Linked DNA regions of Pleurocapsa sp. PCC 7327. Each later gene encodes a partner of the first gene's protein in a complex. Links are inferred from orthologs where the notes say so. Each region holds a gene or a part of one and is shown in the gene's direction. Other genes may lie near its edges.

Evidence for each region.
Region 2: the proteins of uvrA (region 1) and mfd are in contact, whole or in part, in a crystal structure (PDB 4DFC), measured with the Escherichia coli proteins. The link is inferred for Pleurocapsa sp. PCC 7327 from one-to-one orthologs.

What each region holds. Positions count from the first base shown.
Region 1 is NC_019689.1:4,070,236-4,074,060, forward strand. What follows is about bases 251-3,754. They hold uvrA (excinuclease ABC subunit UvrA), read left to right. Parts: upstream 251-635; coding sequence 636-3,554; downstream 3,555-3,754. Other genes in these bases: PLE7327_RS18420 (cyclic nucleotide-binding domain-containing protein), read left to right, coding at 251-472. In the rest of the region: more of PLE7327_RS18420, read left to right, coding at 1-250. UniProt on the Escherichia coli protein: The UvrABC repair system catalyzes the recognition and processing of DNA lesions. UvrA is an ATPase and a DNA-binding protein. A damage recognition complex composed of 2 UvrA and 2 UvrB subunits scans DNA for abnormalities.
Region 2 is NC_019689.1:4,206,267-4,210,683, forward strand. The notes cover bases 260-4,355. They hold mfd (transcription-repair coupling factor), read left to right. Parts: upstream 260-621; coding sequence 622-4,155; downstream 4,156-4,355. Other genes in these bases: PLE7327_RS19000 (bifunctional 4-hydroxy-2-oxoglutarate aldolase/2-dehydro-3-deoxy-phosphogluconate aldolase), read right to left, coding at 4,180-4,355. In the rest of the region: more of PLE7327_RS19000, read right to left, coding at 4,356-4,417. UniProt on the Escherichia coli protein: Couples transcription and DNA repair by recognizing RNA polymerase (RNAP) stalled at DNA lesions. Mediates ATP-dependent release of RNAP and its truncated transcript from the DNA, and recruitment of nucleotide excision repair machinery to the damaged site.

The sequences.
Region 1 (3,825 bases):
ACGAGAAGATCCCGCGACGATCGCCGGATTGGTCAAGCGTTCTGCCCCTATAGCCATTCTCATCGGTACGTTATTGGACAATATCCCCGAAGCAACTGCGATTGGTATGAATGCTGGAAACAGTCAAATCGGCTGGTCGTTTCTGCTGGCGGTGTTTATTTCTAATTTTCCCGAAGCTTTATCGAGTGCGGCGGGAATGCGCCAAGCAGGAACCTCTAAGCATCAAATTCTCGCTCTCTGGATAGGGGTAGTTATTTTGAGTGGATTTGTCGCGATCGCAGGGTATTTTTTAGAAAATAGCATTTCCGATGTATTCGTTGCGATCGCAGAAGCCATTGCAGGCGGCGCAATTCTAGCGATGCTGGCTAGTACCATGATGCCTGAAGCCTTCGAGTTAGGCGGCAGTTCGGTGTCTTATTCCACCATTGCCGGGTTTTTGCTGGGTTTTGCGATCGCATCGATTGGGTTTTGAGATTTGCCGATCGGCAGAAAAAAATCTAGCAAAATAGTATATGCTGGCTCAGTTATTGGTTCGCGAGCTGAGATCTCGCACCTTTGGCAAAAGCTCAACTCTATTAAAATAGACTGAAATTCCTATCGGGTCTTCTTTATTAGCCAGGAAATTAATTACAATCATGGCTCAGTCCCAAGCAAATCGAAATCAAAATACTATCCGCATCCGCGGCGCAAGGCAACACAATCTCAAAAATATCGATCTAGAGATTCCCCGCGATAAACTGATCGTCTTCACGGGGGTTTCTGGTTCTGGAAAATCTTCTCTGGCGTTTGATACGATTTTTGCCGAGGGACAGCGACGCTATGTTGAATCCCTCAGTGCCTATGCGCGTCAGTTTCTCGGACAATTGGATAAACCCGATGTAGATGCGATCGAGGGGTTAAGTCCTGCCATTTCCATCGATCAAAAATCCACTTCTCATAACCCGCGTTCTACGGTTGGAACGGTTACGGAGATTTATGATTATCTAAGACTGTTATTTGGTCGTGCGGGAGAACCTCACTGTCCGATTTGCGATCGCAATATTGCCCCGCAAACCATCGATGAAATGAGCGATCGCGTCATGGAACTTCCCGATCGCACCCGCTTTCAGATTCTTGCTCCCGTCGTTCGCGGCAAAAAAGGAACGCACAAGCAATTGTTATCGAGTTTAGCCTCTCAGGGATTCGTGCGCGTCAGGGTTGATGGAGAGGTGAGGGAACTTGCCGATGCGATTGAATTGGATAAAAATCATAAACACGATATTGAAATCGTTGTCGATCGCTTAATTAAAAAATCTGGTATCGAAGAACGTCTAGCCGACTCTCTGGCAACTTGTCTCAAAAATTCTAGCGGCGTTGCCGTTATCGAATTGTTAAACGATCCTCCGTCTACAGAGACAGCAACAGAATCAAATAACGGTAAAAAACCCCAACCCAAGACACAAGAAATTATCTTTTCAGAAAACTTTGCCTGTCCCGAACATGGGGCAGTTATGGAAGAATTATCCCCTAGATTATTTTCCTTTAACTCTCCCTATGGCGCTTGTCCCCACTGTCACGGATTGGGAAGTTTGCGAACTTTCTCGCCAGAATTAGTCATTCCCGATCCCACACAGCCAGTTTACGCCGCGATCGCGCCTTGGTCGGATAAAGATAATTCCTATTACCTTTCTCTAATCTACAGCATCGGACAAGCCTATGGATTTGAATTACAAACTCCCTGGAATCTACTCACACCCGAACAGCAACACGTCCTTCTCTATGGCAGTGAAGAACCGATCTATTTTGAAGATGATTCCCGCTTTCGAAAAGGCAAGGGATACTATCGCAATTTTGCTGGCATTCTTGCCATGCTCGAGCGCAATTATCAAGAAACCAGTTCGGATGTTATCAAACAAAAATTAGAGAAATATATCATCAATCAACCCTGTGATGTTTGTCAGGGGAAAAGACTCAAACCCGAAGCCCTTTCAGTTAGATTAGGACAATATCGAATTACCGATTTAACCAACGTCCCCATTCGAGAATGTTTGGAAAGGATCGATCGCTTACAATTAACCCCCAGACAAGCCATCATTGGCGATTTAGCACTGAGAGAAATTAAAGCGAGATTGCAATTTTTAATCGATGTTGGTTTAGATTATTTAACCCTAGACCGTGCCGCCATGACCCTTTCGGGTGGAGAAGCGCAAAGAATTCGTTTAGCAACTCAAATTGGAGCGGGATTGACGGGAGTACTTTATGTCTTAGACGAACCCAGCATTGGATTGCATCAGCGAGACAATGGACGCTTATTAAATACTTTGAAAAAATTGCGAGATTTGGGCAATACCTTAATCGTTGTCGAACACGATGAAGAAACGATTCATAGTGCAGATTATCTCATCGATATTGGACCCAAAGCAGGGATTCATGGAGGAGAAATTGTCTGTCAGGGGGATTTAAAAACTTTACTCCAAACTGAAGCTTCTTTAACGGGAGCATATTTATCGGGAAGACAAGTTATAGAAACTCCTGAAATCAGAAGAGAAGGAAATGGATTTTCTTTATTTCTCAAAAATTGTCACCTTAATAACCTCAAACATATCGATGTCGAAATTCCCCTCGGTAAATTAGTTAGTATTACTGGGGTTTCTGGTTCCGGAAAGTCTACCTTGGTCAACGAACTTTTATATCCTGCCTTACAACATCATCTCACCCGTCAAGTTCCTTTTCCTAAAAAATTGGGAGAAATTAAAGGACTTGATGCTATTGATAAAGTCATTGTTATCGATCAATCTCCGATTGGGAGAACACCTCGTTCTAATCCGGCAACTTATACTGGAGTTTTTGATGTTATTCGCGATATTTTTGCCGAAACAATTGAAGCAAAAACAAGGGGTTATAAACCCGGACAATTTTCTTTTAATGTCAAAGGAGGACGATGCGAAGCCTGTGGCGGACAGGGAGTGAATGTTATTGAAATGAATTTTCTCCCCGATGTGTACGTGCAATGCGATATATGTAAAGGCGCAAGATATAACCGAGAAACTTTGCAAGTGAAATATAAAGGAAAATCCATTGCCGATGTTTTAGATATGACAGTTGAGGAAGCTTTAGATGTTTTTCAAAATATTCCCAGAGCTTTAAATCGTTTGCAAACATTAGTCGATGTCGGATTGGGTTATATTAAGCTAGGACAACCTGCTCCTACTTTATCTGGCGGAGAAGCACAACGGGTAAAATTAGCCTCGGAATTATCTCGTCGCGCCACAGGAAAAACCCTTTATTTAATTGACGAACCGACGACGGGTTTATCCTTTTATGATGTTCATCATTTATTAAACGTATTGCAACGTTTAGTAGACAAAGGGAATTCGATTTTGGTCATCGAACACAATTTAGATGTGATTCGTTGTGCAGATTGGGTAATCGATTTAGGACCAGAAGGCGGCGACAGAGGCGGAGAAATTATTGCAGTTGGAACGCCAGAAGAAGTGGCAGAAAATCCTAATTCATACACGGGTCAGTATTTAAAGCAGGTGTTAAAGCAGCATCCACCGAAAGCGATCGCTTGAAAAAATAGCTTTTAGCTGACAGGTTGTCCCAAAAGTATAAAATGCGTCATGTTGAGCGTAGCGATCGCGAAGCGAAACATCTCCCAATTAGTAATTCGCAATTAGTCAGCAGCTCTGTGTGCGATCGCGGAATCCATAAAGTTTGTACGGACGGGTAGGGGCAGGTTTGATAAAAAAGAATAAGAATAAAATCTAAAAGTAATTAGCTAAACCTGCCCCTACAATAACCAATCGAATATATTTTACGCCACAAAGATTAATTAAATTTCTA
Region 2 (4,417 bases), 140 kb from region 1 along the record:
TTTAACCCAACGAATCACTGTGTTATGATTAACTTTAGTTATTCTTTCAATCGCTCTAAATCCATTGCCATTTAAGTACAGCATCAAACAGTCTTCTTGAACTTTTTTAGAATAACCTACTTCCGAATAGGACTCAATAAATTGACGACCGCAATCGGTGCATTGGTAATTTTGTTTTCCTCTTCTAGGACCATTTTTTCTAATTTTATTAGAATTCCATTTTGGACAGTTCATCTTGATTTTTTTGGGCTGGCGATCGCGCCGGTAAAATTTCCACCTTAATTCTAAATCATCCCGCAAATATGCAACGCCCTTTGCGATCGCGAATTCGCTACAGAAAATAACTTTGCAAATAGCTCAAGGTTAATTTTTTAGACTCTGCGACTAGACGTTGCCGAAAAGCATCTTCTTGACTCAGAGACAGCCACAGTAGAGTCCCGATCGCTTTCACCACTACAAAGGCGATCGCTTCATAATCGGCTTTCTTAACTCGCTACTCGCTCGTGACGACACGTATGTTTTATAGGAATCAAACTAGCTATCAAAAGCACTAAAGCTATACTGTTAGAGAGATAAGGGTCTTTCTTCCATTGAGATCGTTATTATCGACAAATAATTGAAATGACATTAGAGTCCGTCGTCCGTGCTTTAGCGCGATCGCCCCTCACTCAAGAATTGCTCCAAAAGCTGAACCAGCAGCGATCGCTGCTGTTGTCTGGCATGCCTCGCTTACCGAAGGGATTAGTTGCTTCGAGTTTGGCGCAATCTCAAGACAAAAATCTATTAGTCGTCTGCGCCACGCTTGAAGAAGCAGGGCGCTGGGCGACACAATTAGAGGCGATGGGGTGGAAGACCGTACATTTCTATCCTACCTCGGAAGCATCGCCCTACGAGCCATTTAACCCCGAATCAGAGATGATTTGGGGACAGATGCAGGTGTTGTCCTCTGTCGTTATTAGTCATTTGTCATTGGTAGGAGAAAAAGAACAAAGGACAAAGGACGAAGGACAAAAAACTAATATTGCTATCGTTGCAACGGAGAGGGCGCTACAACCTCATTTACCATGGCCAGAGATTTTTCAATATTATTGTTTGGAGTTCGAGCTAGGAATGGCGCAGGAGGCAAAAACCCTAGACTCGCACTTGGCAAGATTGGGTTACGAACGAGTCCCTCTGGTAGAAACTGAGGGGCAATGGAGTCGCCGAGGGGATATCGTCGATATTTTCCCCGTTTCGGCAGAATTGCCCGTGCGCCTGGAATGGTTTGGCGACGAACTAGAACAAATTCGAGAGTTCGATCCGGCAACGCAGCGTTCCCTTGATAAAATCGATCGCTTGGTTCTCACCCCGACAAGTTTTGCACCGATTATTGCTGCTGCAATTAAAAATATAGAAGATTCGCTATCGATATATCTTTCTGCTCAAGAGAAAGAAGCTTTTAGTACGGGAAATTTACCGGAAGGAATGCAACGATTTTTGGGAATTGCCTTTGAAAAACCCGCTTCTTTATTAGAGTATTTACCCAAGAATACTCTATGCGTATTTGATGAAATCGAACAATGTCGCGCCCATAGCGATCGCTGGGTTGAGTATGTCGAAGATCGATGGTTAGAGTTAGACAAACCTTTACCAAAAATTCATCGTTCTTTTGAGGAATCTTTTCAATTAGCCGAACAATTTCCAATTGTTTATTTATCCGAACTTGCCGAAGAAATCTATCATCATTCAATTTATACAGTTAATCTTTCCAGCCGTCCCATTCCAACAACTCCCCATCAATATGCAAAACTAGCTGAAATTTTGCGAGGAAAGCGAGAAATTTATAGTGGCATTACCCTCAGTAAATATGCTAGCTGGATTATTTCCGCTCAACCTTCTCGGACGGTGTCGCTATTACAAGAACACGACTGTCCCGCACAATTTATCCCCAATCCACGCGACTATCCAGCCATAGAAAAACTCAACGCGCAAAATACAGCAGTTGCCTTAAAATATTCTGGCTTAGCAGAATTAGAAGGGTTTATTTTACCGACTTATCGTATCGTCGTCGTTACCGATAGAGAATTATTCGGACAACACGCATTAGTAAGCCTTGGCTACGTACGAAAACGTCGCCGTGCTGCCTCTAAACAAGTCGATCTCAATAAATTGCGTCCGGGAGATTACGTCGTTCATAAAAGTCATGGAATCGGGAAATTTGTCAAGCTAGAGACGTTATCCGATCGCGAATATTTAGCCATTCAATATGCCGATGGATTGTTGAGAGTTCCGGCAGATTCTTTTGATAGTTTATCTCGCTATCGCCAGGCGGGAAATCGTCCTCCCGAATTACATAAAATGTCGGGGAAAGCTTGGGAAGCGACCAAAAATAGAGTTCGTAAATCGGTCAGAAAATTAGCCGTCGATTTATTGAATTTATATGCCAAGCGATCGCAACTTTCCGGTCATGCTTATCCCGCCGATACGCCTTGGCAAGCAGAATTAGAAGATTCTTTTCCCTATCAACCCACGCCGGATCAACTCAAGGCAATTCAAGATGTCAAGATAGATTTAGAAAGCGATCGCCCGATGGATCGTCTCGTCTGTGGCGATGTCGGTTTTGGCAAAACCGAAGTGGCAATTCGCGCCATCTTTAAAGCCGTCACTAGCGCACACAAACAAGTCGCTTTTCTCGCGCCAACGACGATTCTAACTCAGCAACACTATCACACGCTAAAAGAACGATTTGCTCCCTATCCTATTAACGTTGGCTTGCTCAATCGCTTCCGAACTGCATCGGAGAAAAAAGAGATTTTACAGCGCCTCGCAACAGGAGAATTAGATATTGTCGTCGGCACGCATCAGCTATTAGGAAAAGAGGTTAAATTTAGAGATTTGGGAATGTTAGTCATCGACGAAGAACAGCGATTTGGAGTCAATCAAAAAGAAAAAATTAAAGCGATGAAAACGCAAGTCGATGTACTAACTTTGACAGCGACTCCGATTCCTCGAACCCTTTATATGTCTTTGTCGGGAATTCGGGAAATGAGTTTAATTACCACTCCCCCGCCTTCCCGTCGTCCCATCAAAACCCATTTATCGCCCTACAATTTAGAAGTCGTCAGAACAGCCATTCGCAACGAACTCGATCGCGGCGGACAAGTATTCTATGTCGTTCCCAGAGTCGAAGGCATTGAAGAAACTGCTGGACAATTGGGACAAACAATCCCCAGTGCGAGAATTGTCGTTGCCCACGGACAAATGGACAGCTCCGAACTCGAAGCAACCATGCTTGCCTTTAATAACGGAGAAGCCGACATTCTGGTGTGTACGACGATTATTGAATCGGGATTGGACATTCCCAGAGTCAACACCATTATCGTCGAAGATGCCCAGCTATTTGGATTATCCCAACTATATCAGTTACGCGGACGAGTCGGGCGATCGGGAGTGCAAGCACACGCTTGGTTATTATATCCCAGCAAAGGGACACTAACAGATACCGCACGCCAGCGCTTGCGTGCCTTGCAGGAATTTACCCAACTCGGTTCTGGCTATCAATTAGCTACCCGCGACATGGAAATTCGCGGCGTGGGCAATCTGCTAGGGGTAGAACAGTCAGGGCAAATGGAGGCGATTGGGTTTGAGTTATATATGGAGATGTTGCAGGAGGCGATCGAGGAGATTCAGGGACAAGAAATCCCGCAAGTGGACGATGCGCAAATCGATCTGAAGCTGACTGCTTTTATTCCGACCGATTATATTCCCGATCTCGAACAGAAAATGGATGCGTATCGGGCAGTTGCGCTGGCGAATTCCAAGCGAGAATTGCAACAAATCGCCGCAGATTGGAACGATCGCTATGGCAAGCTGCCTACACCCGTAGAACAGTTGTTGAAAGTGGTCGAACTCAAACAAATTGCCAAGTCGCTGGGCTTTTCTCGCGTCAAACCGGATGGCAGCCAGCACGTCATTTTAGAAACCCCCATGGAAGAACCTGCCTGGAAGTTATTGCAAGAAAAGCTTCCCGAACACTTGCGATCGCGTTTCGTTTACAGTCCGAAAAAGGTGACGGTGAGAGGATTGGGCGTATTGAACCCCCAGCAGCAGTTGGAGAATTTAATTGATTGGTTGGGTAAGATGCTCGATGCTTTACCTGAGGCTAAGGTTGTTTGAATTTCGCGCACGGATAAAACCCGACTAAACGAGAAGCTTTTGCCGCAGGGTTTTTGCCTGTTGCGCGATCGCGTCCCAATCTCTTGTTTCTATAAGTTGTTGGGGAAATAATTGACCGGAAAGACCAACAGCGATCGCGCCTGCTTCGATAAATTGACAAGCATTTTCTATGCTAATCCCTCCGGTGGGAATCAGCGGAATTTCCCGCAAAGGACCTTGTAAACTTTTGATGTAACTGACTCCGCCAACTGCATCGACGGGA